DNA from 2 places in the Actinomadura fulvescens genome. Region 1 is predicted to be linked to the other one. Evidence: riboswitches for the same ligand, from Rfam matches in the RefSeq annotation. Region 1 holds a riboswitch; the other holds the start of a gene.
The links. Region 1 has a riboswitch for S-adenosylmethionine ahead of ABD333_RS17790 (aminotransferase class V-fold PLP-dependent enzyme). Riboswitches for the same ligand answer to the same signal wherever they lie in the genome.

Region 1 (15,039 bases):
TCACCGGCGAACGGGTCGCGGATCGGCTCCTCGTCCGGCGGCAACGGGAACTCCAGCTGCACCTCGGCCGGCACCCGGGCCTTCATCAAGGGGACGATGAGACTGGCACGCGGCTCCGCGGACACGGCACGTTCCTCCTGTTACTCCTGAGGTCCGGAGTGGATCACACTATCGGGGCCGGACGCCTCCGGGGCCCCTCCCCCGCCGTTCGTCCTGGGTATTCACACGGACACTTTTGGCAAGGGCACCTCACAAGAGGCCGTGAACACCGCCCGGCGCGACCTCCGACCGGTCAGCCGTTGGGGATCACGCACGGCCCGCCGCCGCAGACGTCGATGACCTGACCTCCCGACTTCAGGAAGTGAGCTGCCTGGGCACGGGCCAGTTCGCTGCGGACGGTGCTGTCGTGCGGGCTGTTCGGGGGCGTCGGCGGGACGTTGCCGGGCGGCGGGGCGGGCGTGCCGCTGTCCCACATCACCAGCGCCGAGCCGTTGTAGGGGAATCCGGGAATCGCGCGGATGCCCCAGAGCGGCGTCACGTCGTTGCTGCGGCCGGGCCGCAGCGCGGGATGCTTGACGGGGATGGCGAGTGACCGCGCCATCACCTCGGTCGTCACGTTCGACACCGAGTCGTCGCCGAACGCCTCGTGCAGCAGCACCTTGTGCGCGGGCGTGCGCGGCAGCGGGTTGCGGACGAGGTGCGCGACGTAGCCGTTGGCCTCGCCCCGGTCCCACAGCATCTGCATCAGGCCGAAGCCGATCTGCTGGTCGGCCTTGTCCGGGTACGGGATGTCGATGACCTGCTGCACGCTCGCGAACGAGGAGCTGCGGTTGAGCAGCGTGGAGAAGCCCATGCCCGGGACGCTGAGCACCGACGTGGTGAAGTCCTGCGCAAGCGCGGTCAGTGCGGCGCCCTGGATGCCTCCGTGGCTGGCGCCCGCGTAGGTGAGCTTCGCGGCCGGGGCCAGCACCGGGGCGCCGTCGGCGGAACGGAAGGCGGCGGACGCCGCGGCGCCCTTCGGGTGGACCATCCAGCGGCCGAGGAAGAGCGTGTTGAGGTACGACTGCTGCATGCGGTCGGGGATGAGCGGGAAGTTGGACAGGTCTGCCAGAAGCGCGAGGTAGGGCCTGTCAGGCCCGGATATGCCCATCCAGTTGGTGGCGCACAGCATGAGGCCGTGGTCGCTGGAGAACGTCTTGACGGCCGTGGCGTCAATGGTGCTGTAGTCGCCGAACAGCCCGTGGCCGTACAGCACCGGGTTAAGCCGCTGCTTACCGGTCAGCGCCGCTCGCGGGATGTTGCACTGGAACGGCGCGTGGTACGTCCGCCAGCCCGGTGCCACGGGCCTGTCGTACGGCCCCGGCTTGGCCTTGCCGTAGTCGAGCCTGGTCCCGCTCGGGTCGAGGAAGCTCGGCACCTCGATGAGGCCGTTGACGCGCCGCGCGATCCGCGGGTCCTCCTGCTCGGTCAGTTCCTTGACCGAGGTCAGGCGCACCTTGGGGGCCTTGGCGCCGAGCCGGGCGAACGAGCTGTCGCGCATCGCGAGCGCCCGGCCGGTGAGGCTGCGCGTCGAGGAGGTGGTGAAGTCCCAGGCGAGATTGAGCCCGCGCGTGCCGACCCCGCGCCGCCGCAGGTCCTTCAGCGTCGTCTGGAGGGCGGCCCACCGCGGCCTGAGCCGCTTGTCCTTCGGCGCCGTGGCCTTGCTGAGCGCCCTGAACGCGGCGCTCGCGGGGACGGGGCGCCCGCTTGCGTTCCGGACGTTGCGGAGGGCGACCAGATAACGCGTCCCCTCGTTCAGCCGGACGGCCGGGCGGATGATCAGCGTGCGGCGCCGGGGGTCCTGCGCGTCGAGTTCGGCCCAGTACGGCTGGCGCTGCCCGGTCCTGGCGTTGACGAGCACGACCGGCGCGTCCCCCCGCAACGACCGCGCGATGTCGGTGCTCGGCGCGAGGCCGGTCCTGGCCGGATCGAGTCCGGGCACCTGAACGAGGATCGGCGTGCCGGGCGAGAAACCGTCGTTGCGGTTGAACTCGGTGGGATCGATGCCCTTGCCGAAGATGTTCCTGGGCATCGCCGCGGCCTTGAGGTTCACCCGCCGGCCGGTGTCGCCGCGCTTGTCGCGGACCGTGTAGACGTCGTTCGGGAACGGCACGAGGCACGCCGCCGGAGCGATCGGATCACATCCGCGCGCCGCCTGCTCGGCGGCCGCCTTGAGCGGATCGGCCGCCGCCGCGGGGACCGCCTGCGCCACCGCGCCGAGGGTCAGGCCGGTGAAGGCCAGGAGCACACCGAACGACCGCCTCACCGGCGTCACCCCACGTCCCGAACATGAACGACATTCAGAAGAGCAGGGTGATCTTAGCCACCGTTCACTTACTTGTCAGCAGGCAGCTTGTTGCCAGCGGGCAACCTACTCGGCGGCGGGTACGGCGGCGGGCGCCGCGGCGGGTACGGCGGGGGGCGCCGCCGGGGCGCCGCCGGGCGGTACGACGGGCAGGCCGGCGGGTGCGCCGCGTTCGATCAGCCGCCAGACGGCATCGGTGTCGAGATGTTCGTCGACGAGATCGCCGAGCGCGTCCAGGGTGGCCTCCCGCAGCGCGGCGAACGAGACGTCCGGCGCGGCCGTGAAGTCGCGCCCCGCCGCACTCGCGACGTCGTTGAGGAACGCGCGCCGGAAGCCGTCGTTCTCCAGAGCGCCGTGCCAGGTCGTGCCCCACACCGAGCCCGCCCGGCAGCCGTCCAGGAACGGTTCGCCGCCCTCGACCTCGGCGATCCCATGGTGGATCTCGTACGCGGTCACCGGCTCGCCGTAAGCGCTGCCGTTCGGCCTGCCCAGCGTCTTGTCCCGCGCGAACGTCACCCGCACCGGCAGCAGCCCGAGCCCGTGCACCCGCCCCGCCCCGGACTCGACCTCGTCCGCGATCTCACGGGCGAGCATCTGGAAGCCGCCGCAGATACCGAGCACCGGGCGGCCTTCCCGCGCCCGCCGCACCACCTCGTCGGCCATGCCGCGCTCCCGCAGCCAGGCGAGATCGTTCACGGTCGCCCGCGTACCCGGCAGGACCACCAGATCGGCATCGGCCAGGTCGCCTGGGCTCGCCGCGTACCGCACCGCTACGCCGGGCTCACAGTTGAGCGCGTCCAGATCGGTGAAGTTGGAGATGCGCGGAAACCGGACGACCGCCACGCGGAGCGTCTGGCGCCCGTACGGCGCCCGCGCGTCCGGCCTCGGCGCGTCCAAGGCGAGCGTGTCCTCGGAGTCCAGGTACAGCCCGAGCTTCCAGGGCAGCACGCCGAGCGTCGGCCGTCCCGTCAGCGCCCGCAACTGCTCCAGCCCGGGCGCGAGCAGCTCCGCCGCCCCCCGGAACTTGTTGATCACGAACCCCGCGATCAGCGCCTGGTCGGCGGGCTCCAGCAGCGCGACCGTTCCGTACAGCGAGGCGAAGACGCCGCCCCGGTCGATGTCGCCCACCACGATGACCGGCAGGTCGGCGGCCCGCGCGAGCCCCATGTTGGTGAGGTCGCCGGCCCGCAGGTTGATCTCCGCCGGGCTGCCCGCGCCCTCGCACACCACCACGTCGTACTCGGCCCTGAGCTCGGCGAGGCTCGCGGCGACGACCTCCCGCAGCCGTTCCTTGTGCGCCCCGTACTGCAGCGCGTCGACCTCGGCGACCGGCCGCCCGAGCACCACCACCTGGCTGCGCCGGTCGCTGCCCGGCTTGAGCAGCACCGGATTCATGATCGCCTTCGGCTCGACGCCGGCGGCCTGGGCCTGCATGTACTGCGCCCGCCCGATCTCCGCCCCGTCCGAGGTCACCATCGAGTTGAGCGACATGTTCTGGGCCTTGAACGGGGCGACCTTCACACCCCGCCGTGCCAGCCACCGGCACAGCCCGGCCGTCAGAACGCTCTTCCCCGCGTCCGACGTCGTCCCGGCGACCAGCAGGCCTCCGCTCATCCCACGCTCCTCGCCACGGTGGCCGCCAGCACTCCGGCCGCCACGGTCACCACGGCCGACAACCGCACCGCCCGCCGGATATCGCGCACCTCGGGCTCGCGCCCGTCGCCCATCTCAGGCCGCCGCTCCAGCCGCCCGCCGTAGACGTTCGTCCCGCCCAGCCGTACGCCCAGGGCACCGGCGAACGCCGCCTCACACCGGCCCGCGTTCGGACTCGGATGAGCGCCGCCGTCACGCCTCAGCACCCGCCACGCCTCGTCCGGCCGCCGCGCGCACACCACGGTCAGAACGCCGGTCACGCGCGCGGGCACCCAGTTGGCCAGGTCGTCCAGCCGCGCCGACGCCCACCCGAACCGTTCATACCGGGGACTCCGGTAGCCGACCATGGCGTCCAGCGTGTTGATCGCCCGATAGGCGAGCAGTCCCGGGACACCGGCCACCGCGCCCCACAGGAGCGGCGCGATCGCCGCATCCGAGGTGTTCTCCGCGACCGACTCCACCGTCGCCCGCGCGAGGGCCTTCTCGTCCAGTCCCTTCGGATCACGCGCGCACAGATGGGAGAGCCTCCGGCGCGCCCCGTCGAGATCACCGGCCTCCAGGAGCCGGGCCATCTCCCGCCCTTCCCTCCCCAGCGACGTGCCTCCCAGCACGGCCCACGTCGCCAGGGCCGTGACCGGCACACGCGCGCCCGGAAGACGCTCGGCGCACCCGAGCCCCGCCGCCCCCGCGACCAGCAGGGCCGTGTAACCGGCACCCCGCACCCGCGAGTCGGCGTACACCCGCCTCTCAAGCCCACTAGCGACGCGGCCGAAAGCGGCCACCGGATGGCCGCGCCTCGGATCGCCGAGAACGGCGTCGAGGGCCACCCCCAGGAGCAACCCGACGGCACGTTCAGTTGAGGCAGGCATCCAGCTCATCCCAGTTGCGTTCCAGCCAGTCCTGAGCGCGCCGGATGCGCGACCCGGCGCCCCCCTGCCAGAGGCGCGCCCACACGCCCCCGACATGCTCCGCCCTGAACCGCATCGCCTCGTACGACCGCTCGAACCGCGTCATCGACGCGGCCAGCACCAGCCTCCGCCGGTCACGATCCAGCCCGTAACCATCGCAGAAGACCCGCAGCCGCCGCCCCACGTCGGCCCCGTACAGCAGGCCGTCCCGATCGCAGGGATCGGCGATCGGCGCCCAATGCCGCAGAGCCGTCACCACGTCGTACAACCGCGTCGTCGGCCGGGCCAGATCAAAGTCGATCAACGCCACCGGCACCCCGTCCCGGAAGATCACGTTCTCCGGCGTCACGTCACAGTGCCCGATGATCTCCGGTACCCCGTCCAGATTGGACGCCGCGCTGTCCCAAGGAGCCCCTTCCGGCGCCTCGTACGAGCTGACCGCCTCGTGGTAGGCCCGTACCAGCCGAGCCACCCCCACCAGCGCCTCCTCGGTGACCGCGTAGGGCGGCAAGGGACGCGCCGGAGCCTCCCCGCGCACCCAACTCAAGATCTCCCGCCCCCGCTCGTCCACCCCGAGCAACCGCGGCGCCCCCTCGAACCCCACCCGCTCAAGATGCCGCAGAAGCCCATGCACAGCGGGACTCTGGGGCCCCATCGGCCGCCGCACCGTATCGCCCACCCGTACGACGCCCTCCGTCACATCCCCGCCGGAGAGCGGCACCTCCACGTTCACAGTCCCCAACGATAAGCGCTCAACCCGGGCACCCCGCCCCCCAACGGTGATCACCACCCGCCACCAGGCGTAACGGCACCGCCACGCGGAATACGACGGTGCGAAGACCATGGACCGCGCTCTACACTCAGGGCTCAACAAGCGCCGGTAGCTCAGCTGGATAGAGCATCGGACTTCTAATCCGACGGTCGCGGGTTCGAATCCTGCCCGGCGCGCTTGCACTCCCCCGCGAGAGCCCCTTGCCGTCTCCCGCCGGCACGGAACCGCCCGCCGGGCCCGGCGGAATGATCTTGGATGCTTTCGGGTGGGCGGGACTGGGTGACAGGTCGGTCTCGCTCCATCACACTGTCTTGTCGTTGTCGCCCGGTGGGCCGGTAGATTGCAGCCGATTGCCTTTGCCCTGATTTCACGGCCACCTTAGGGGCGGGCTGGCAGGGTGGACGTTTCGTGAACCCGGATCGAGTGAGGAAACATGGCCGAGGATGACAAGCCCAAGGGTGAGCCGACGGGCAACGACGACTCGGCAGCGGATGAGCTGAAGGACGAGTCGACCAGCGCTGACGGGCCCGCTGACGGCGAGGCGACCGGCGCTGAGGACGCGGACGGCGCGGCCGGCGACGGCGAGGCCGATGAGGCCGGTGACGGCGAGGCCGGCGAGGCCGATGAGGCCGGTGACGGCGAGGCCGATGAGTCCGGTGAGGACGCCGCCGATGAGGGCGAGACGAAGCCTTCGGGGAAGCCCTCCATCAAGATCAAGGCGCCGGCGGCGGGGGCCGCGGGGGCCAAGCTGCCGCAGGCCAAGAACATCCGGAGCCCGGAGTTCACGCCGCACGGCATCAGCGCCGGGCGCGGCAGCAGCGGGCCGCGGCCGTCGGGGCTGACCGCGGCGCAGGCCAAGAAGCGCCGGCAGGCGACGGTCGCCGCCGTGATCGTCGGGCTGGTGGCCATCGCGGGCGCCACGGCGTTCTACGTCACCCGGCCCGGGCCGGAGATCAAGGTGAGCGGCAAGCTCGGCACCGCGCCGAAGGTCGACATCCCCAAGGACCTCGTGCCGGACAACAAGTTCAAGGTGACCGAGGCGATCGCAGGGAACGGGCCCAAGCTCGCCAGCGGCGACATCGCCTACGTGAAGTTCGCGTTCTACCAGTGGACCAAGGGCACCGGCGACAAGGCCGAGGAGAGCACCAGCAAGAAGCTGAACTCCTCGTACGAGCAGCAGGGCGGCCAGCAGGTCATGCCGATGGTCGTCGGCAAGACGCAGGTCAAGGGGCTCGACAAGGGCCTGGTCGGGCGTTCGGCGGGCAGCCGGCTGGTGCTGCAGCTGCCGCCGGCGGACGGGTTCGGTGAGCAGGGCTCGCAGATGGGCCTCACCGCCAAGGACTCCGTGGTCTTCGTGGTGGACGTCATGGCGGCGATCCCCAAGAACGCCGAGGCCAAGGGCACCGAGAAGAAGCTCGACGACAAGAACCTGCCGAAGATCGAGGCCGGCGAGCCCGGCAAGGGCCCGAAGATCACCGTGCCGAAGGGCGACGCCCCGGACAAGCTTGAGGTCAAGACCCTGATCGAGGGCAGCGGTCCGGCGCTGGTCAAGGGTGACACCGCGATCGTCCAGTACGTCGGCAAGCTGTGGCGGGACGGTAAGACGTTCGACGAGAGCTGGAGCAAGGGACAGCCCGCCTCGTTCCCGATCGGAACGGGCGGCACCGTGCCGGGCTTCGACAAGGGGCTGACCGGCGCCAAGGTCGGCAGCCGCGTGCTGCTCATCCTGCCGCCCAAGGAGGGGTACGGGACGAAGGGCAACCAGCAGGCCGGCATCAAGGGCACCGACACGCTGGTGTTCGTGGTCGACATCCTCGGCACGCTTCCCAAGTAATTCCGGACACATGTCGGTCGGCGGGGCACCCCGGGGTGCCCCGCCGTCCTTTTGTGGCGGTTCCGGAATGGTGTTCCCGTTCGGCCCGTGAGATGGACCACGACAACCGGCGCGGGGTGCCGATCGTCCTCTCTTGAGAAGTCTCAGGAGAGTGCGGTGATCGGCCGAAAGCGCGAATGCCCTCGGGTATCGTCGGTAACGAAAGAATCACGGGGGGCTTGTGAGCAGTAGTGGTACGGGTCCGGAAGGCGACAAGCCCACCGGGCCGGACGACGTGAAACCGGACGAGGCGAAGGACGTCACCACGTCCGGGTCCGAGCCGGCGACCAGCACCAAGACCGCGACGATGGCGGTGGTGAAGGACGTCGAGACGGCGGCGGCCGGGACCAAGACGGCGACCAAGGGCAAGGGCGGCGGCGGAAGCGGCAAGGCCAAGAAGCAGCGGAGCCGCCGCGTCCGATATGCGCGGCGCGCGGCCTTCACGGTGCTCGGCCTGGTCGGCTTCGGCATCGTCGCGTTCGCCATCGCCTACCTCCTCACGCCCGTGCCTTCGCCGCAGGAGTCGGCGGTCGCGCAGGGACCGAGCTTCTACTACGCCGACGGCAAGACCCTGATCGCCAAGACCGGCACCAACCGGGACGCGGTCGACCTCGCCAAGGTGCCCCAGAGCGTCCGCAGCGCGGTGATCGCGGCCGAGAACCGCGGCTTCTACGACGACCCCGGGGTCTCGGTGAAGGGCACCGTGCGCGCCTTCTGGTCCACGGTCAGCGGCGAGCAGCTCCAGGGCGGCTCGACCATCACGCAGCAGATGGTCCGCAACTACTACGGCGGCATCGGCACCGAACGCTCCGTCTTCCGCAAGCTCAAGGAGATCATGGTCTCCCTGAAGGTCGGGCGGGAGAAGGACAAGGACTGGATCCTGGAGCAGTACCTCAACACGATCTACTTCGGCCGCGACGCGTACGGCATCCAGGCCGCCGCCAAGGCGTACTACGACAAGGACGTCAGCCAGCTGACGGCGGCCGAGGGCGCCTATCTGGCCGCCGCGATCCAGCAGCCGACGCCCTTCGGCAACCTGACCGCCGCCCGGCGTCCCGCCGCCGAGCAGCGGTGGAGGGCCGTGCTCCACAACATGCAGCGGGACGACGCCGTCACCGCCGCCGAGGTGGCGCGGATGACGTTCCCGCAGCCCAAGAAGCAGAAGATCACCGATGTCCTCAAGGGCCAGAAGGGCTACATGGTCAACGTGGCCAAGAAGGAGCTCCTGGAGCGCCGCGGCTACACCGAGGACCAGATCAACCGCGGCGGGCTGAAGATCACCACGACGTTCGACAAGGACCTCATGGACGCCGCCAAGGACGCGGTGACGGCCAACACGCCGGACGGGATGAGCTCGAAGATCCGTACCGGGCTGGTGTCGGTCGACCCGAAGACCGGCCAGGTCGAGGCGTTCTACGGCGGCCGCAACTATCTGGACGAGGCGGGCAGCAGCGCGTTCTGGGACCACGCGCAGGCCGGGTCGGGGTTCAAGCCGATCGCGCTCGCCGCCGCGCTCGACGCGGGCAAGAGCCTGTCGACGGCGTACGACGGCAGCTCGCCCCAGGTCTTCAACGACACGGAGCTGCGCAACGACGGCAACGCCCAGTACGGGATGGTCAACCTCGTCACCATGACGCAGAACTCGGTCAACACGGCGTACGTCAACCTCGGCCAGGACATCGGCACCGAGAAGATCGCCGAGATGGCCGAGAAGATGGGCATCCAGCCGGAGCAGATGACCAAGGCGCAGCGGCAGTCCCCCTCGTTCCCCCTTGGGACGGTCTCGGTGCACCCGGTCCAGCAGGCCGGCGTCTACTCGACGTTCGCCTCGGAGGGCGTCTTCCGGCAGCCCTACACCGTGAAGACGGTGACCGACGTCGACGGCGACGAGAGGGACTTCACCGAGAAGGGCAAGCGGGCGTTCAGCGAACAGGTCGCCCGGGACGCCACGTACGCGATGGGCAAGGCCGTGCAGAGCGGTACCGGTACGGCCGCGCAACTGCCGGACGGGCGCGACGTGGCGGGAAAGACCGGCACGACGAACGGCGGCCGGGCGATCTGGTTCAACGGGTTCATCCCGCAGATGGCGACGTCGGTGGCGATGTTCCGCAGCGACAACAAACGGCTGTCGATCCCGGGATACGCGGTGTACGGCGGTCAGCTGCCAGCGCAGATCTGGAATTCGTACATGACCAAGGCGGTGGCCATCAAGAACTTCGAAAGCAAGGAGTTCGGCAACCCGTCGATCTTCACCGGAGGCTACGAGGGCACGCCGAGGGGCCGTTCGACCGACACGCCCTCCGGCACGCCGTCGGACAGGCCGTCGCGGCCCTCGCTGAGGCCTGACCCGGACGGCTCGAAGACGCCGAAACCGCCGAGCGGCCGCCCGAGCCCCCCGAACCCCCGGCCGTCCGACTCGGGCGGTCCCGATGATCCCGGCAACCCGGACGACCCGGGTGACGGCGGCGACCCGCAACGCCCGAACGGCGGCCGTTAGCCGATGACCGTTCGACGGAAATGACAAGGGAAAGGGAGACCTGGCCGCGGCCGGTCTCCCTTTTTCCTGTCTGACCGAACGTTCTCGGCGCCGACGGCGAACGTCAGGAACAGGCGTTGCCGATTCGTTCCGGCGTGCCGGACATGGCGGCGTTGAGTTGTGCGGCGTCACCCGTTCCGACACTTGCGGCGGCGGTACGGAGCCGGGCCGATTCGTCGGTGAGCGCCTTCTTCAGCTCTTTCTTCTCGGCCTTTTTGGCGAGCCCGTCGATCCGGCCCGCGAGTTGTTCGGTCGCCTGTTTCCAGGGGGCCGGATCCGCGGCGGAGGCGCTCCTCACCTGGTCGATGTACTGCTGGTAGGCCTGCTTGGTATCGGTGCAGATCGCGCCCGTGTTGCCGTCGCCGCCGACCAGCCCGCACGCACCCAAGCCCAAGACCAGAGCCCCGCCGACAATCCCACGCCGCGCCACACGCCCCACGGTTCCTGTCCGGTCGGCGCCCGCCGACTGTGCCCCGTTTCGCATCGCACCCTCCCACTTGATCCCCGCCGGTATCCGCCTATACTTCCGCACTAGGTCATGAGCGCCAGCGTGAAGCCCCGGCTTGCTGGCCGGCAACCCTTCGTCCGCGATGGGGTGCCCCGGGTGAGGACCTGGCCGAACGCAACACCGTGTTCGGCAAGCGCGGGCCCCCGGTAGCCACCTTGAGGGTCCCTGGATCCTGAAAGGTCGCACCCATGCACGCCGCAACCCTCACCCACTCCCCCAGCGCCACTGCCGCCGTTCCGGCCGCGCGTACCGTCACCTCCGCGCCGCTCCGGGTCATCGGCACGGGAGCGCAGGTTCCCCTGAACGACGGTCGCACCACCGGCTACGCCAACCTCGACTATGCCGCGAGTGCCCCGTGTCTGGAGGCGGTGCACGAGGCCATCACTCGCGCACTGCCTTACTACAGCAGCGTCCACCGCGGCGCCGGGTACGCCTCACAGGTCACCACCGAGGCGTACGAGAAGGCACGCGAGACCGTGCGCTCGTTCCTCGGCGCGTGGGAACGGGACGCCGTCGTCTTCACCCGCAACACCACCGACGCGATGAATCTGCTCGCCCACGCCGTCCCGTCGGGCACCACCGTCATCGTCTTCGAGACCGAGCACCACGCCACCCTGCTGCCGTGGAAGCGCGCCGTACGGCTTCCCGCGCCCGCCAGTCCGCTTGAGGCGGTCTCCGCCGCCGACCGCGCGCTGGCCGAGGCTCCGGCGGGCCCGCGGCTGCTGGTCGTCACGGCGGCCTCGAACGTGACCGGCGAGCTGTGGCCGATCGCCGAGCTGGCGAACGTGGCGCGGCGGCACGGCGCACGGATCGCCGTCGACGCCGCCCAGCTCGTGCCGCACCGCCCGCTCGACATGAAGACCCTGGGTCTCGACTACGTGGCGTTCTCCGGGCACAAGTTGTACGCGCCGTTCGGCGCGGGGGTGCTCGCGGGCCGGGCCGACTGGCTGCGCGCCGCCGAGCCGTACCTCAAGGGTGGCGGCGCGAGTGCCGCTGTCCGCGACGGCGGCGAGACCACGCGGTGGTCGGCCGATCCTGAGCAGCGCCACGAGGCGGGCACCCCCAACGTGCTCGGCGTCATCGCACTGGCCGCGGCCTGCGAGGCCCTCGCCACCACCGGCTGGGACGTGCTGAAGGCGGACGAGGAACGGCTCCTGACCCGGCTCCGGAACGGACTCGCCGCGATCCCCGGTGTGCGCGAACTCACTCTGTGGGGTGACCGTGGCGAGAGGGTTGGAATCGTGTCCTTCGTCGTGGACGGCTGGAACGCACGCGACGTGGCGCTTACGCTGTCCGGGGACTACGGCATCGGCGTCCGGGACGGGAAGTTCTGCGCCCACCCGTTCGTCCACCACCTGCTGGGGGCCCCCGAGGCGCCACTGGAGGACGGTGCGGGCGGCTGCGGGAGCGGGCAGACCTCGGCCGTGCGGGCGAGCTTCGGTATCGGCACGACCGTGGAACACGTCGACCGGCTGCTGGACGCCCTCGCCCGGATCGCCGGGAGGCCGCGCGGCTGACGGCCGACACGCGCGCCGAAGCCCCTGGCCGGAGACCAGGTCGCCGGGCGGCCTAACCTCAGCCGGACGGCCCGGTCTCGACCGGCGACCGGCCGATAGGACGATTTGGTCCTGTTCGCCCATGTAGCGTAGTCAGGTCCGTGACTCGCCCGCCGGGGCCCGTACAGCGGGCTCGCAGGCAGGCGGGGACAGGGGCGGCGGGATGAGAGAGCGCGGCACAGAACAGGGGGTGGCGACCGTGGCCGACGCGTGGCGACCCACGTCGGAGCTCGAGCGCCGGCTGCACGAGGCGGTGCGAACCGGCAGCCAGGAGACGTATTTCCGGCTGCTCGCCGAGAGCGAGCTGGTGATCCCCGTACCACCGGACCTGATCGACGACGTGCTCGCCAACGAGGCCCAGCCGACGTGGCCGACCCAGGAGGAGGACGGGCGCGTCCACGTGCTCGCCTACACCTCGGCGGCCGCCATGCGCGCCTGCCTCGGACCGGCGTACCAGCACTTCCTCCGGCTGAGGTTCACCGACCTGGCCGAGTCCTGGCCCGACCCCCGCTGGTGGCTCGCGGTCGACGCCGCGGCCCACGGCGCCTCGCTGCCCGTACCCCTGCCGATCGAGGGCAGGCTGCCCGCGTGGTTCATCAAGCAGCTCGGCGAAGGCGACACCAAACCACCCCAGGCCGGTCGCACACCCACGCACACCCCGCGGCAACCGTCACCCGACACAACGGTCACCGACCTCTCCCCAGTCAGCACCCCCGCGCCCGAAACGCCACCCTCCCGAGGCGCCCACGCCAAACCCACACCCCCCGTCACAGACACACCCGGCGGCGGCACACCCGCGCCCGGCACTGGTACGCCCGTCCCTGGCGTGCCCGCCGGTGGCACACCCGACCAGGCCCCGCTCGGCAGTGGCACGCCCATCCCGGGCGCTGATGCGTCTATCCCTGCCGTAGCAGCGCCTGGGACGCCCACCTCTGGCACACCTGATCACGGCACACCCGGGGGTGGCACACCCATCCTGGGCACACCCAGCCCTGGCACGTCCAGCGCCGGCACGCCTATCCCGGGCACACCTGGCGCGGCCACGCCCACTCCCGGCACACCCGAGCACGGCACACCTGGGGTTGGCACGCCCATGCCAGGCACAGCCGGAAGTGGCGCACACGTCCCTGGCACACCCGAGCACGGCACCCCCGGCACACCCATCCCCGGCGCACCTGGCGCTGGCGCACCTGGGCCGGGCACAGGCGCCCCTGGCACGCCCACCGCTGATGGCGCAGGAGTGCCTGGGACGCCGACCTCCGGCACACCTGGTACCGGCACGCCCGTCCCAGGAACGCCCGGCGCGGCCACGCCCGCCCCCGGCACACCCGAGCCCGGCACACCCGAGCCCGGCACACTTGCGGGTGGCACACCCATCCCGGGCGCATCCAGCACTGGCACGCCCAGCGCTGGCACACCTATCCCAGGCACACCTGGGGCGGGCGCACCTGGCACACGTGGCCACGGCACGCCTGCGGGTGGCACGCCCATGCCAGGCACAGCCGGAAGTGGCGCACACGTCCCTGGCACACCCGCACACGGCACCCCCGGCACACCCCTCCCCGGCGCACCTGGCGCTGGCGCACCTGGGCCGGGCACAGGCATCCCTGGCACGCTCGCCGCTGACGCGACCCCTGGCACGTCCGGCCCTGGCACAGCAGCGACTGGGACGCCCACCTCCGGCACACCTGGCGTCGGCACGCCCATCCCGGATATGCCTGCGTCCACCCCGGACGTGGCAGTCCCAGGCGCGTCTGCTTCCGATACGCCCGGCCCAACTGCACCTCCTGGTGGTAAGCACAGCGCACCTGCAGCCGGGCCCGGTGATGGCTTGCAAGGTGCGGGCGGAACGAACGTTCCGGGAGAAGCCCAGGGCGACCACGTTGTGCCGGGTGGTGCAGGGTCGGACGCTTTGGTCGCTCCGGCAGCGGGCGCGGCAAACCACGTCGGCGGCCCCTCGCCCGACGAGACCTTGGTCGACACTCCCGCGGTGACCGACGACGGGCCTTGGGAAGAGCTGCGAGATCAGCACAAGGACCTACCGCGCCAGGACCGCCGCGCCGAGTTCCGGCCCGCGAACGAGGTGGAGAAGGACCTGCTTCGCGCGGCCGCGCAGAACGACCACGATCTCTTTCTGCAGACGCTGGCGGACGCCGACGTGCTGCTCCCCGTTCCGGAGGAGATGGACTACACGCTGCGACCGGGGCGGCCCGGTTTCCCGTGGCAGGCGGGTGACATCGACGGCGTCATGTTCGTGCCGATGTTCACGTCCCCCGAACGCCTCGTCGAGGCCGCCGCGGCCGTGGGAACCGGCTCCGACTCGATCAAGCTGCCGTTCACCGTGGCCATGCGCTACTGGCCGGACGCGCGGTGGGCCCTGGCGATCAACTCCGGCTCGCCGGCGGGCGGCACGATCCACGCCGAGCAGCTGCCGGGCCTGGCCAAGTGGGCGGACGAACGCGCGGCACGGCGTCTCGCGGAACGTTTCGAGCCGCAGAACGACGTGGAGCAGCGGCTCTTCGAGGCCGCTCTGCACCGCGACACCGACACCTTCTTCAAGATCTTGCTGGGTGCGCAGGTCCTGGTACCCGCCGAAGCGGACACGCCCTGGGGCATCTCACCCGATGACCAGGAGTTCCCGTGGCGGCCCGTGCCGGTCCACGGCCACATCTCGATCCAGGTGTTCACCTCGCTCAAGTGGATGAACGAGGCGATCGGGTCGTCCCGCTTCGTGATGCCGAGCCTGCTCGAGATGGTGGCCGCCTGGCCGGACGCCGAGTGGACGCTGGTCATCAATCCCGGCACGCCGATCGACGCCACCATGCCCGGCGAACAGGTCCGCGCTCTCAGCGGACCGCCCCGTACGGCGTCCAACGACCAGCCCGCCGA
Region 2 (15,039 bases), on a different contig from region 1:
TGGGAATGGCCGGTGAGATCCACCAGCCGTTCGAGCGTCCGGGCATGGCCTGCACGAACGGACCGTACCTCGCGGTCGGACGGCCCGGAAGCCCGTGGACGTTACCGAAAGCCCACCTGCCTAGGTGATGTCCTTGGACTCGTGCAGGAGCAGGTCCATGGCGATCGCGGTGACCACCGCCATCGTGCGCAGCGGTTCCGGCACCGGATCGGAGATCTCCACCGCGTACCGGTCGGCGGTGGTCAGCAGATGGGTCGCCACGCCCGCCCACTTCTTCTGGACGTGCGCCACCTGGTTGCCATCGGAGTCCTTCACGGTGAAGTTGCGTCGCGGCACGTCGCCCACGACCTCGCCGAACCGTTTGTCGTCCACGTCGCGCAGCGAGTAGAGCCTGCCCACACGTTCGGTGCGGAACGACCCGATGACCTCGCCGTCGGGGCGCCGCACCGCCGTGAGCATCCTGCCCATGGCCTTGTCCACGTGCAGGAGCGGCTCACCCTCGGGCGTCGCCAGTTCGACGGCGCGCGCGTCCATCTCGGATTTGCCCGGGAAGACCGCCTTCAGCGACTCTCCGCGCGACCTGACCTTGATCTCGGAGCCGACCGCGAGGAGCGTGCCCTCGCCGTCCAGCACCTTGTACTGCGTCTTGGAGAACAGACCCTTGCGGGGTTGCTCGACCCTGAGCACGGGGGAGTTGAAGAGATCGCTCACCCGGCGATCCTGCCAAAGTCCCGGCGGCACGCAACAGGGCCCGAGGGCCACAGTCAGGCGAGGGCTCCGAGATCCGGCAGGTCCTTGCCCTCGTACAGCATCAGGTCCAGCGCGATCGGCGCCGCCACGACGAGCACGCGCAGCGGGTCCGGCAGCGGATGGAAGAACTCGACGGCATAGCGGTCCGCGGTCGTGAGGACCTCGGTCGCCGCGCCCTTCCACTTCTTGTCGACCTGCGCGACGTGCGCGCCCGCACCGTCCAGCACCTTGAACTTCCGGGCGAGCTTGTTGCCCTCCAGCCTGCCGACCGGACGTTCGGCCGCGTCCAGCAGCACATACCGCCACTTGAAGCGGTCCGACCGGATCGAGCCGACCAGCGTGCCGTCCGGTGCGCTGACCCAGCTTCCCAGCGTGCTCTTCGGCCGTTCGACGACCAGCAACGGCGCGCCGCCCCGCGCGTGCTCCACCTGGACCACGCGCCGGTCGTCACCGTCGCCGAACAGCGCCCGCGTCGCCTGGCGACGCAGCGGGACGGACCGTTCCGCTGCCGTGGCCAGCGGTATCCCGGCGCCGTCGGAGATCGTGTACTGCGACTTGGCCGAGGGGATGCGGCGCGGCTGTTCGACCTTCAGGACCGGGGAGTTGAAGAGATCGCTCACGTGTCCTCATGCTCTGTGGTGAGGCGGCGCCTGACCGGCCCGAAGAAACCGTGTCGCCGGAAGCAGGCTGTCATCGATCAAGAGTGTGCCATCCCCTGCCCGCGACCAGCCGTCCTGCCGCCGCCCGGGGACGACTAGAGGGGCGGCCCCGTCAGGAACCGCCCCTCTGTTCGTACAGTCAGGACTTGATCAGAAGTCCATGCCGCCGGCGCCGTCCGGCATGGCCGGAGCGGCGTTCTTCTCCGGCTTCTCCGCGATGACGGCCTCGGTGGTGAGGAACAGAGCCGCGATCGACGACGCGTTCTGCAGCGCCGAGCGGGTCACCTTGGCCGGGTCGAGGATGCCGGTCTCGAACATGTTCACGTACTCGCCGGTGGCGGCGTTCAGGCCCTCGCCGGGGGTCAGCCCGCGGACCTTCTCCACCACGACGCCGCCCTCAAGGCCGGCGTTCACCGCGATCTGCTTGAGGGGCTCCTCAAGCGCACGCTTGACGATCGCGGCACCGGTGGCCTCGTCGCCCTGCAGCTCCAGCTTGTCGAACGCCTTGGCGCCGGCCTGAATCAGCGCCACGCCACCGCCGGGGACGATGCCCTCTTCGACGGCCGCCTTCGCGTTGCGAACGGCGTCCTCGATGCGGTGCTTGCGCTCCTTCAGCTCGACCTCGGTCGCCGCGCCGGCCTTGATGACGGCGACGCCGCCGGCCAGCTTGGCGAGGCGCTCCTGGAGCTTCTCGCGGTCGTAGTCGGAGTCGGTGTTGTCGATCTCGGTACGGATCTGGTTGACCCGGCCCGCGATCTCGTTGGCGTCACCGGCACCGTCCACGATCGTGGTCTCGTCCTTGGAGACCACGATCTTCCGGGCGCGGCCCAGCATGTCGAGCGTGGTGCTCTCCAGCTTGAGGCCGACGTCCTCGCTGATGACCTGGCCGCCGGTCAGCGTGGCGATGTCGCCCAGCATGGCCTTGCGGCGGTCACCGAAGCCCGGGGCCTTGACGGCCACGGACTTGAAGATGCCACGGATCTTGTTGACGACCAGCGTGGCCAGGGCCTCGCCCTCGACGTCCTCGGCGATGATCAGCAGCGGCTTGCCGGACTGCATGACACCTTCGAGAACGGGCAGCAGGTCCTTGTTGGCCGACGCCTTGCCCTGAACGATCAGGATGTACGGGTCCTCGAGGACCGCTTCCATCCGCTCGGGGTCGGTCACGAAGTACGGCGAGATGTAGCCCTTGTCGAAGCGCATGCCCTCGGTGAGCTCGAGTTCGAGCCCGAAGGTGTTGCTCTCCTCGACGGTGATGACGCCTTCCTTGCCGACCTTGTCCATCGCCTCGGCGATCATCTCGCCGATCTGCGCGTCGCCGGCGGAGATGGAGGCCGTGGAAGCGATCTGCTCCTTGGTCTCCACGTCCTTGGCGAGCTTGGACAGCTCCTCGCTCACGCGCTCCACCGCGGCCTCGATGCCCCGCTTGAGGGACATCGGGTTGGCTCCGGCGGCCACGTTGCGCAGGCCCTCGCGGACCAGCGCCTGGGCGAGGACGGTCGCCGTCGTCGTGCCGTCACCGGCGACGTCGTCGGTCTTCTTGGCGACTTCCTTGACGAGCTCGGCCCCGATCTTCTCCCACGGGTCCTCGAGCTCGATCTCCTTGGCGATCGATACACCGTCGTTGGTGATCGTGGGAGCGCCCCACTTCTTCTCCAGAACGACGTTGCGGCCCTTGGGCCCAAGGGTGACCTTCACGGCATCAGCGAGCTGGTTCATGCCGCGCTCAAGGCCGCGACGGGCCTCCTCGTCGAACGCGATCATCTTTGCAGCCATAGGCTCCAGTCCTCCCGGAACAAGGTGGCTATGACGGATCGAGCCGACGCCCGCGACGGACGGCCCCACCTCGGACGGCTTCCATTCCGCCGCCGAGACCAAGGCCTCATCGCCCCGACCCAGACTGTGGGATTGTCACTCTCCACAGGCGAGTGCCAACCGTTTTTTAGCACTCTACCCTGTCGAGTGCAAGCGCCCAACATCCCCGCCGGGGTCAGGCCGATCTACCGCCCCAGAACCTGCCTCACCTGGGGCAAGGCAGTCCAAACCCGGATGAGCCACGCTCTCCTGACAGCCGCTGTAGGTCACGGTCATCCGCCGTTCACGGAACAACCGCGGAACGGACGGCACCTGGTCAGCCACCCGAGGGATCCAGCTCTTCCCCTCGACGCGCGCCCGTGGCGGGCTCGGCTTCAGAGGGCTCGGACAGCGTCCGCCTGCGGGCCTCTGTCGCTCTGGGTTATCTCGAACTCCACTCGCTGACCCTGTTCGAGGCTGCGGTAGCCGTCCATCTGGATCGCCGAGTAGTGAACGAACACATCCCGGTCGCCGTCGACCGCGATGAAGCCGTACCCCTTGTCGGCGTTGAACCACTTCACTGTGCCTTGAGCCATTCCGAAAACCTGCCGCTCGTCCGTGGCCCCCGGCCACGATTGACGCTCCGGGCCCCACCCCTTCTACCGCGGGGCTCGTCGACCAGCGTCCGTGTCTCCATGACCCTCAGGGCCGCGGCGGGGTTCGACCGGCGTGATCGGGGTCGACCTTATAGGCGACCTGATATCGGCGGCAGCCCTTACGACGGAAGTCCTGACGGCCGGTAATGGTCACCATCGGAAGCCCGTACGAGCGGCAGCACTTCCTCTTCCAGACGCCGCGACAAACGGAACCCGTAGCGCCTCTCCAGCCGGTCCCGCGCCCGCACGTACCGGGCCGCGGCCTCCTCAAGCGAACGGGGAACGGCCGCGATGCCGAGGGGCTCAAGGAGATGCCCGCTCATCTTGAGCAGTTCGCCCCGTACCCGGTCGGTCATGCCGCGGCGTCGCTTGCTGACGAGCCACAAGGACCAGTCCCAGAAATGCGCGTCGACGGCGGCGAGCGTGTCGGGGCCGACCCGCCACGGTGGGTTCCAGCTGCGCGGCACATCGGGAAAGATCAGGTCGACCTTGGCGGGCCCGGTGAAGATGAGCAGATAGCTCTCGTAGTCACCGAGCGGATCCCACTGTGCGGCGATCGGGTCGTACGGAGCGACAAGGTCCGGCAGGTCCGCGGCCACGTGACCGAAGTCCTCGGCCGCGACATGGAAGTCCCAGTCCGACAACTCGGTCGCGTGGCCGCGCGCCCGAGATCCGATCAGCTCCACCTCACGCACGCTGGGATGGGCCAGCACGACACCCGCAATGTCCTCCGCTATCCCCATGCGGGCCTCTTACCCGATCTATCAGCACAAAAGCGCTTCGGGTGTGGCCAGGACCGACCCTGGCCAACGGGGAATCCCGAACGCCCGGACGTTCCGGCGCCATGGCACCGGCCTGAGCCGCCAGGTCACCCGCACGACGGGTCACGCCGACGGCCGGTGGACCGTCAGCCGCCCGCCACGGCGGGGATGATGGAGATCTGGGCGCCCTCGGGAGTCGGGGTGTCCAGTCCCTCGGCGAAGCGCACGTCCTCGTCACCCACGTACACGTTGACGAAGCGGCGGATCTTGCCGTTGTCGTCGAGGATGCGGGCGGCGATCCCGGCGTAGGCGGCGTCCAGGTCGGCGACCACGGCACGGAGGGTCTCGCCTTCGGCCTTCACGTCCGCCTCGCCGCCGGTGTAGGTCCGCAGGATCGTCGGAATCCGCACAGAAACCGTGCTCATTCTCAGGAACTCCTCAACAGGTCGATCGGTATCGGGGTGGCTCGCGTCCCGGCGCGGCCCCCTGGGGCCGGAGCCCCGAGGCGGCGGCGCCGGGACGCCATGGCGTGCGGAGCCGTCAGGCGACGCCCGCGGCGCGGAAGGCCTCAAGGGACGGGGCGATGTTGGCGGTCGGCGCGACCACCGGCGCGACCGCGTCCAGGGTCTTCAGGCCGTCGCCGGAGTTGATGATGACGGTCTCCGCGGACGGGTCGAGCGCGCCGCTCTCGGTGAGCTTCTTGAGCGAGCCGACCGTGACGCCGCCCGCGGTCTCGCCGAAGATGCCCTCGGTGCGGGCCAGCAGCCGGATGCCCTCGACGACCTGCTCGTCGGTGACGTCCTCGATCGCGCCGCCGGTGCGCCGGACGATGTCGAGCACGTACGGGCCGTCGGCGGGGTTGCCGATGGCGAGCGACTTGGCGATGGTGTCCGGCTTGACCGGGCGGACGACGTCGTGCCCGGCCTTGAACGCGGCGGCCACCGGATCGCAGCCGGTGGCCTGCGCGCCGAAGACCTTGTACGGCTTGTCCTCGACGAGGCCGAGCGCGATGAACTCCTGGAACGCCTTGTCGATCTTGGTGAGCTGGGAGCCGGACGCGATGGGGACGACGATCTGGTCGGGCAGCCGCCAGCCGAGCTGCTCGGCGATCTCGTAGCCCAGCGTCTTGGAGCCCTCGGCGTAGTAGGGCCGCACGTTGACGTTGACGAACGCCCAGTCCTCCTGCTCGCCGGCGATCTCGGAGGCGAGTCGGTTGACGTCGTCGTAGTTGCCGTCGACCGTCACGAACGTGCCGCCGTAGACCGCGGTCGTGATGATCTTTTGCGACTCCAGGTTGGAGGGCACGAAGACGGCGCTGCGGATGCCCGCCCGCGCGGCGGCCGCGGCCACCGCGTTCGCCAGGTTGCCGGTGGACGGGCAGGCCAGCACCTTGAAGCCCAGCTCACGGGCGGCGGCGAGCGCCACCGCGACGACACGGTCCTTGAACGAGTGGGTGGGGTTGCCGCTGTCGTCCTTGACCCACAGCCGTTGCAGCCCGAGCGACTCGGCCAGCTGGTCGGCGCGCACCAGGCGGGTCAGGCCGGGCTCGGTGTTGGGCGTCTCCACGACGTTCTCCGGAACGGGCAGCAGCCCCCGGTAACGCCAGATGTTGCGCGGACCGGCCTCGATCGAGGCGCGGGTCACCGCACCGAACTCGTACTTGATCTCAAGAGGACCGAAACACTCTTCGCACGCGTAGTGCGGACCGAGATCCCGGGTGTTGCCGCATTCGCGGCACACGAGAGCGGTAGCGGGTCCGAGGTTGGTGGCAGGCGTAAGTGCCATGAGAGCGAGGCCTTTCTCCCCATCTTCCCTGTGCCGCCTTGGTCACAGGCCGGAGTTGGCACCATCTCCCGGCCGGCCTCGCAGGATCGCGAGCGCGCACAAGCCGAGTGGTTGCCGGGGCTTCGCAGGGCCGGTCCCTCCACCCCTCTGGATGAGCGTTATTCAGTTGTGGTTTCGAGCTTCGTGCGTGACTTTACCTGATTCGGCCGGATGCCAGACAGCCGGGTCTCACGGGATGAGACATTACCCGTGCATCATCCACCTCACCCTCCCCGGCAGGAGACGTCAACCTTTCCGGATCGGATCGGGCGCCTGCTCGACCGGGTCGGGACCCGGCGTGGGACGTCGCGGCCCTGACTCCTCCTGTGTGGGGTCGAGGAAGACGTGGCGGACGATCGGCAGCCGGTCCCGGAGACGCCCGTCGATCTCCCCGGCGATGTCCTCGGCCTCGTCGGCGCTGATGTCGTCCGAGAAGTGCACCTTGGCCGCCACCAGCAGGTCGTCCGGGCCGAAGTGCATGGTCAGCAGCTCGCTGATGCCGTCCACACCGGGCGTCGAGTTGATCTCGTCGCGGATGGCGCGCTGGTCGGCCGGGTCCGCGGCCTGGCCGATGAGCAGGGACCGGCTGTCGCGGCCCAGGGTGAACGCGACCACGACCAGCAGCAGCCCGATCAGGATCGAGGCGAGGCCGTCCCAGAACGACGAGCCGGTGAGCTCCCGCAGGGTCAGGCCGGCGGCGGCCAGCGCGAGCCCGACCATCGCCGCCGAGTCCTCGAACAGCGCCGCCTTGAAGGTGATGTCGGGCGTGTGCCGTACGTGCTCCATGAGATCCCGGTCGCTGTCGCGGACCTCCCGCCGCGCCTGCGTGTAGGCGCGGATCCAGGAGCCGCCTTCGAGCACCGCCGCCAGCCCGAGCACCGCGAACGCGAGCCAGACCTGCTCGCCGCCGTGCCCGCGGCCGGTGATCGTCAGAATCCCCTCGAAGATCGAGTAACCCGCCCCCGCCACGAAGATCCCGAACGCGGCGAGCAGCGACCAGAAATAGCGCTCGTTCCCGTATCCGAAGGGATGCCGCCGGTCCGGCGGACGCGCGCTGCGCCGCAGCGAGGTCAGCAGGAAGAGCTCGTTGAGGGTGTCGCCGACCGAGTGCGCCCCTTCCGCCAGCATCGCCGCCGAACCCGCGAGGGTCCCCGCGATCAGCTTGGTGACGGCCAGGATGAGGTTCGCCGCTCCCGCGACGAGCACCGTCTTCTTCGTCTCGGCCCTGCTCATTCGCACCGCTTACCCGCAAACGCCTCCAAGATGCCGCACAACGGGCCAGATGGCGTTCAGGTTCACCTGGGTCACTTTGATATGGCTGGGCACCAACTGAGACCCTTCCGGTATGAGCCAAGTGCTGGTGGCGTCAAACCGTGGGCCGGTCTCGTTCTCCCTATCCGACGACGGCACGCTGAGCATGCGCCGCGGCGGTGGCGGTCTCGTCTCCGGACTGGCCGCGGTGACCGGTGGCCCGGGACGGCCCGCGCGAGAGCCCGCGGCCGATGTGCTGTGGGTGTGCGCGGCGCTCGGCGAGGCCGACCGTAGGGCCGCGCGGCAGGCGCCGGACGGGCGTCTGGACGAGGCGGGGCACGACACGGGTGGCGCGGCCGTACGGATGCTCGACATCCCCGCGGCGACCTTCCATCGTGCTTACAACGCCGTGGCCAACTCGACACTGTGGTTCGTCCACCACCTGCTGTACGACACCCCGAGCGCACCGCACTTCGACGCTCGTTCGCGGCGGGACTGGCAGTCGTACGAGGCGTACAACGCCGCGTTCGCCGACGCGCTGGCCCGTGACGCCGCCCAGGGCGCGAAGGCCGCGATCCAGGACTACCACCTGTCGCTGGCCCCGCGGATGCTGCGTGACCGCCGTCCCGACCTGAAGATCGTGCACTTCTCGCACACGCCGTGGGCACCGCCGGAGTACTACCGGCTGCTGCCCGACGACATCGGCGCGCAGGTCCTGGACGGCATCCTCGGCGCCGATCACGCCGGCTTCCTGACCGAACGCTGGGCCCTGGCGTTCCTCGACTGCTGCGAGCGGTTCCTGCCCGGCGCACGCGTCGACCGCGCCGCCCGCACCGTCACCAGGGCCGGGCGTGTCACTCACATCGGCGTCCACGGCCTCGGCATCGACGGCGAATCGCTGCGCCGGCGGGCCGCCGAGCCCGACGTCACGGCGCGCGCCGAGGCACTGCGCGAGCAGGTCGGCGACCGGAGGCTCATCGTGCGGGTCGACCGGACCGAACTCTCCAAGAACATCGTCCGCGGCCTCGCCGCGTACCGCGAGATGCTCACCAACCATCCCGAGTGGCGCGGCCGCGTGGTGCACCTGGCCTTCGCCTACCCGTCCCGCCACGATCTGCCCGAGTACCGCGAGTACACGGCGGCGGTGCAGCGGATGGCGGGGCAGATCGTCGACGAGTTCGGAACGCCCGACTGGGATCCGCTGATCCTGCAGGTGAACGACGACTTCCCGCGCTCGCTCGCGGCCTACGGGCTGGCCGACGTGCTCGTGGTCAATCCGATCCGCGACGGCATGAACCTCGTCGCCAAGGAGGGCCCCGTGCTGTCGGAACGGGGCTCGGCGCTGGTGCTGTCCCGCGAGGCCGGCGCGGCCTCGGAGCTCGCCGAGCACGCCCTGATCGTCAATCCGTACGACGTGTCGCAGACCGCCGAGGCCCTGCACCAGGCGCTCCTGATGCCGCAGGACGAGCGTGCCGAACGTTGCTCCCGGCTCGCGGCCATCGCCACCTCGCTGACCCCGCAGCAGTGGTTCGCCGACCAGCTGGCCGCGCTCGACTGACTCAGGCCGGTGCGGGTGACCGGGTCGAGAGCCTGCACTCCACCGGGCCGGGTTCGTACCGCCGTTGCCAGCGGTCGCGCAGATCGCACTTCCGCTGCGCCACCCGCCGGTGCGCGGCCGTCTTGGCGAACCGCGCGAGCAGGGCCGGGCCGGGACGCGGCGCACCGCTGAGCTCGTAGCCGTACTCGGTCAGGCGTTCCCCCAGCACAGCCTCGGCCAGGCCGATCTCGGCCGGTTCAAGGCGCGTGGCCCACGAACCCACCCGGCCCGCCGTGACGGCGGTCTGTGTCAGGTTGTGCCATTTCTTCTGCGGTGGAACGGTCAGCCGGGCGATGTCCTGGGGCTGCGTCATGTCAGGATCGAAGTCCTCGCCCAGGAACGTGCAGAGGCGGGACAGTTCGTCGGCAGGGTCGGCCACAAGCCGCTCGTACTGCAGTTCGTAGTAGGAGTCGGGTCCCAGCTTCGCCGCGTACCGCCGCCCGTAGTCGATCGCCTCGCGCCAAGCGGAGATGGCGTGGTGGACGTCGAGCTTGTACCAGGGCATCTCCTTGAGCGAGGCGACGCAGTCCCGGCCGTCCCGTACGAGGTGCACGAACTGGGCGTCCGGCCACATCCGCATGAGCGTGGGCACATGCTTGAAGTAGCTGGGCCGCTTGTCACCCCAGCGCGGCTTGCCGAACTTCCTGGCGTACGCGCGGAACACGATGCCCAGCGCCGAGCCCATCGTCGGCGGACCCGCCACGATCTCCTCGACGACCTGCGCGGCGTCGAGCCCGAGATCCCGGAACTTGGTCTCCTTGCGGCCGGTGATCCACTCCGCCAGCGCGCGTCTGTTGTCGCTGTCGCGGAGGTCACCGAAGTCACACCGGGCCGTGTACGCGGGGAGCAGGAAACGCGTCTCGGCCGGGATCGCGATCCGCTGATGCGAGTGCAGCATCAACTGCAGCAGTGTCGTCCCGGACCGAGGGCATCCGATGACGAAGATGGGCCGGTCGGCTTGGAAGGCCATGTCTGAGGACATGCAGGGAATGCTCGCCGACCCGCCCAGACGACACCTCGCGCCTAGCTGCACGCTTGCCGAGGCATTACCAATGCTTGACGACCCCCGAACGCCCCCATACCAACCCATGTACGAGGGGCCGGATGCTCCCCGGTTAGGGGCGTCGCGTCAGGTGTAGGACTCGCCGAGCGTCTGGCGGACCTGCTTACGGGCCTCATGGATACGCGATTTGACCGTACCGAGGGGCAGCTTGAGCTGCTCGGCGATCTCCGCGTACTCCAGCTGTGACACGTCGCGCAGGACAAGGGCCTGGATGAGGTCCGGCTTGCGGGCCTCCAGGTCTTCCATCGCGTCGAGGATGTCGACCCGCGATCCGGCGATGACGCTGGTACGGCGCGGGTCGGGGCGCTGCTGGGGCAGCTCGCCCGCCTGCTCCACCGAACGCCGCTTCAGCGACCGGTAGGTCGAGCGCGCCGAGTTGGCCACCACCACATGGAGCCAGGTGCTGAACCTGGACCGCCCTTCGAACCGGTGGATGTTGCGAGCCACCTGCAGGAGCGCGTCCTGGCAGGCCTCCTCCGCGTCCTGCCGGCAGGGCAGAAAACGTGAGCTGTGTCTCAGTACATCCGGTTCGATCGAACGCAGAAGTTCGTTGAGGGCCGCCTGATCCCCCTGTGCCGCCTTGACGGCCAGCTCTTCGGTCCGCTCATCGAATGCCATCGCCGCGCCTCATGCTCGTTCGCACACACACCCCGTTTGTTGGGCATGATACGGGAGTGTCCTTCCCCCCTACTGTCGGCCGTTACCGAATCGATCGCGTCCTGGGATCCGGGGCGTTCGCCTCAGTGTGGCTGGGGCACGACGACGCACTGGATGCCCACGTCGCGATTAAGGTGCTGTCCGGAAGCCTCATCGACGACCTCGACGTGCGCAATCGTTTCCTGGAGGAGGCGCGCATCCTGCGCCGCGCCGACTCCGAACGGCTCGTTCGCGTCCACGACATCGGTGAGCTGCCGGACGGACGCCCCTACTTCGTGATGTCGTACGCCGACCGGGGCACGCTCGCCGACCGGATGAGGGAACGGCCACTTCCGGTCTTCGAGGCCGTTGTCCTCGCCGAGGAAATCGCGTACGGGGTCGAAGTGATCAACGCCCTCGGCGTGATCCACCGCGATCTCAAGCCCTCCAACGTGCTGTTCCAGTCCACCCGGGACGGCGGTGAGAAGCTCCTGATCGCCGACCTGGGCCTGGCCAAGGCCCTCGCCCACGCCTCCGGCGCGTTCACCCTGCCGGTGGGCACGCCCGGCTACATGTCGCCCGAGCAGGCGCGGTTCGGCGGCGGGCTGGACGTGCGGGCCGACGTCTACGGGCTCGGCGCGCTCACCTACCACATGCTCACGGGCCGCCCTCCGGGGCCCGCCCCGGTGAAGGTTCCGCCCAGCGCGCTCCGCGAGGGCATGCCGCCCGGTTTCGATCAGGTGATCTTGCGGGCGCTGGAGGTCGAACGCGAGAAGCGGTGGCCGACCGCCGAAGCCTTCGCCGAAGCCCTCTCGACTCTCCGGCCGACCATGCCGCCCGGAACGCAGGCCCCTATGTACGCGGCCGAAACCCCCGATCTGGACTCCACCGTTCAGGATCAGTACGTGGGTCCCCAGCAGCCCGCGGGGCCCGCCGAGTCCAAGCGCCAAGTGGCCGGACCTGGCCAGGCGCCTCAGCCCGGCCATACTCCCAGCGTTCCTCACCCCGGGCATGCGCCTGGCGGTCCACGGCCGGCCGCCGCCCAGCAGCCCGGGCAGTACGGCCCTCCCGGCGGCCACGGCCACCCGGCTGCGCATCAGCGCGGCGGCGGTTTCGCGGTGGAACCGGAGCCGCCCACGCGCGAGGACCGAACGGCGTCCGACGACATCCGGACGTCCGAAATGCAGCTCCCGAGCGACCGGCCCGGACCCCGCGAAGGCGCCGACGACGAGAAGACGATCGTGGACCAGCCCGGCCAGATGCGGCCTCCGGGTCCGCAGTATGGCCCTGGAGGGCTTCCTGGGTCGCCCGATGACGACCGCACAGTGGCGGTTCCGATACCTGCCGCCTACCAGGCACCACCTGGCCCGGGCCCGCAGCAGCAGCCTGCCGACGAGGACAAAACGACCGTCCTTCCGACTCAGCAGCCCCCGTACGGCGGCGGAGGCCCACAGCACGGTCAGGGCCCGTTGCCCACAGGTTTCCAGCCGCCCCAACCCGGCCCCGGCCAGCAGCCGCGAACGGAAGGCGGCGGCCCCCTGGGAAGGCTCAAGCGCGCAGGCCGAACCGGCGGCGCCCAGCCCGGAGGCGACGGCCGCAAAAACAAGCTCCTGACGCCGATGATCATCGCCGCCGTGGTCCTGTCCATCGCACTGATCGGCGGCCTTCTGCTGGGCACGCTCTTCAACGACGGCGGCGGGAAGAAGTCGCCCAAGCCGTCTCCCCTCCCACAGGACTTCGTGCAGGTCGCCGACTCCACCGGCAAGATCAAGCTGGCGGTGCCCAACGCCTGGCCGCTCCAGTCGGCCGAGAAGACCTGGAGCACCTCGATCGCCGCGCTGACCGACCCGAAGGCGCGGCCGGTCCTGCGCGCGACACCGAACGCCGCCGCGTTCAAGGGCGACGGCCAGAGCCCGGGCGTCTTCGTGGGCCTGACCACCGACCTGGCCGCCGGAAAGCTCCCGCCCCCGGGTCTCATCGGCCACGCGCAGTGCACGAAGGGGGCCCGGGAGGACTACGTCTCCCCCGACAAGGCGCTCACGGGCACGATCATCCGCTTCACCGCCTGCAAGATCGGCACTCCGTCCGTCACCGAGGTCGGTCTGCGGGACAAGAACGGCACGTTCGGCGCCTGGGTCCGCATCAAGGAAACGGACAACCGCAACCTCACCAGGACTATCCTGGACAGCCTCAAGCTGACCGCCCCCGAATGACCGGTCGCACATCGCCATGAAGAGGCTCGTTTGTACATCGGCGTCAAACCGCCGCGCGTCGCCGCGGTCCTGCTCCTGCCGCTGGCCTTGACCGCCTGCGGTGGAGAGACCGCGGCCGCGCCGTCCGTGCGCCCGACGACCTCCGCGACACCGCTCGACCAGTCGACATGCCCTGACACGGGCGTCGCGCTGTGGGTCGGTGAGGTCTCCGCGGCCATGGGCCTGAGGTCGATGAGCGTAGAGCTCTACAACTGCGGTGAACGTGACCACGTACTCAAGGGCTATCCGCAGATCCGGCTCCTCGGCGCCGACCGCGAACCGATCAAGGTGGCGGTCGGCCACGGGTCGTCGTCCGTGGCGACGGTCGACTCCTACGACCGCCCGCCGCGCAGGGTGACGTTGAAGCCGGGCCAGGTGGCCTCGGCCGGAATCCTGTGGCGCAACCTGGTGACCGAAGATCCACAGCGTGCCGTCACCGCCGAGTACCTGGAGATCGCGCCGCTGCCGGGCCGACCGGCCGACCGCCTCCCCGGCGTCGGAATCGACCTGGGCACCACCCGCAAGGTGGGCGTCGGGCCGTGGGAGAAGGTCCGCCAGGCGGGCACCAGCGGCCCCCGTCCTGGGACCGGCCAGGTCCCGGGCGAGCGCGTCCCCCTGAAGCCGGCCGAACGTCTCGTCGGCGAGCTGGCCGCCAGAAAGATCTACCCCGCCCTCGAACGTCTCCGCACCCAGGGCGGCTTCACCGCAGATTCGGTGCGAGCGGCACTCCTGGGCCTGGGCTTCTCAGCCGACACCACCAGTGCACAGTCCGTCGGATCGTCACAGGCCGTGACCTTCGCGGCATACCCGGGGCGAAACGCCTGCGTGTCTGGCATGCTCCAGACCACCCGCCTGACAACGAAGGTCGAGGGCGTACGAGCGGAAGGCGGATGCGCCAACACCTGAGGTAGCACCCGCATGCGCCCTAACCTCGCATGCGCGCCCGCACACACACCAATGCACGCCGCACACCTCGGATGCGCGTCCGCACACCAATGTGCGCCGCACATCTCGCCTGCGCCACAAAGAAATCCGGCGCCGCACCGACGTCGTCGGCATCTTCCCCGACCGTCCTGCCATCATGCGCCTCGTCGGCGCGGTACTGATGGAACAGACAGACGAATGGACCGAGGCCCGCCGCTACATGGGCCCAGAAATCCTCACCAAATCCCGCCTCCACATCGTTCCCGGCGAGTCGCAACACCAAAGCCAGCAACCAGCAGCACTGACCGCTTAACCTGCACAAACAGGATCACGCGGAGGCCGATTCATACACCACCCCGCTGGACGTGACCAAAGCCGCGCATCTCCCCTGCGCGCCGCACATCTTCCATGCACGCCCGCAGACACCTATACACGCGCACACCTCGCATGCACGCCACGCACTTCCGCTGCGCGCCCGCACACCCCGCACCCACATGCACGCCCTACATCCCGCCTGCACGCACACGCATGCAGGCCGCACATCTCGGATGCGCGCCCGCACACACCACTGCACGCCACACATCTCTCCTACGCGTCTGCACACCAATCCGCGTCGCACATCTGCCCTGCGCGCCTGCGCACCAATGCACGCCCCACATCTGCCCTACGCACCCGCACATCCGCACCCACATGCGCTCCGTACATCTCGCCTGCACCGCAAACACAATGCAGGCTGCATATCTCGGCCGCGCGCCCGCAACCAATGCGCACCACACACCTTGCATACGCGCCCGCACACACCGCATGCACGCCGCGCATCTCCCCTGCGTGCCGCACATCTTCGATGCACGCCCGCAGACACCCAATGCACG

Region 2: linked by a shared signal. The riboswitch ahead of thrC (threonine synthase) and the one ahead of ABD333_RS17790 (aminotransferase class V-fold PLP-dependent enzyme) in region 1 are both predicted to bind S-adenosylmethionine.

What each region holds. Positions count from the first base shown of each region.
Region 1 covers NZ_BAAATD010000004.1:453,314-468,352, reverse strand. Annotated here, with positions in the region: gene ABD333_RS17835 (DUF1444 domain-containing protein) at 1-86, opposite strand, end outside; gene ABD333_RS17830 (hypothetical protein) at 293-2,305, opposite strand; gene ABD333_RS17825 (cobyric acid synthase) at 2,411-3,958, opposite strand; gene ABD333_RS17820 (cobalamin biosynthesis protein) at 3,955-4,866, opposite strand; gene ABD333_RS17815 (phosphotransferase) at 4,850-5,638, opposite strand; tRNA gene ABD333_RS17810 (tRNA-Arg) at 5,780-5,853, shown strand; gene ABD333_RS17805 (FKBP-type peptidyl-prolyl cis-trans isomerase) at 6,111-7,511, shown strand; gene ABD333_RS17800 (transglycosylase domain-containing protein) at 7,732-10,047, shown strand; gene ABD333_RS17795 (hypothetical protein) at 10,151-10,570, opposite strand; SAM riboswitch class IV at 10,621-10,736, shown strand; gene ABD333_RS17790 (aminotransferase class V-fold PLP-dependent enzyme) at 10,783-12,111, shown strand; partial or broken gene ABD333_RS47520 (SseB family protein) at 12,314-12,691, shown strand; gene ABD333_RS17785 (SseB family protein) at 14,063-15,039, shown strand, end outside.
Region 2 covers NZ_BAAATD010000008.1:425,052-440,090, reverse strand. Annotated here, with positions in the region: gene ABD333_RS29765 (hypothetical protein) at 1-55, opposite strand, end outside; gene ABD333_RS29760 (LURP-one-related family protein) at 121-711, opposite strand; gene ABD333_RS29755 (LURP-one-related family protein) at 765-1,370, opposite strand; gene groL (chaperonin GroEL) at 1,560-3,185, opposite strand; gene ABD333_RS29745 (cold-shock protein) at 3,599-3,799, opposite strand; gene ABD333_RS29740 (hypothetical protein) at 3,979-4,602, opposite strand; gene ABD333_RS29735 (MoaD/ThiS family protein) at 4,767-5,045, opposite strand; gene thrC (threonine synthase) at 5,161-6,405, opposite strand; SAM riboswitch class I at 6,422-6,563, opposite strand; gene ABD333_RS29725 (cation diffusion facilitator family transporter) at 6,691-7,677, opposite strand; gene ABD333_RS29720 (alpha,alpha-trehalose-phosphate synthase (UDP-forming)) at 7,790-9,253, shown strand; gene ABD333_RS29715 (sulfotransferase family protein) at 9,255-10,274, opposite strand; gene ABD333_RS29710 (RNA polymerase sigma factor) at 10,422-10,973, opposite strand; gene ABD333_RS29705 (serine/threonine-protein kinase) at 10,985-13,204, shown strand; gene ABD333_RS29700 (DUF4232 domain-containing protein) at 13,235-14,149, shown strand; partial or broken gene ABD333_RS29695 (transposase) at 14,265-14,480, shown strand.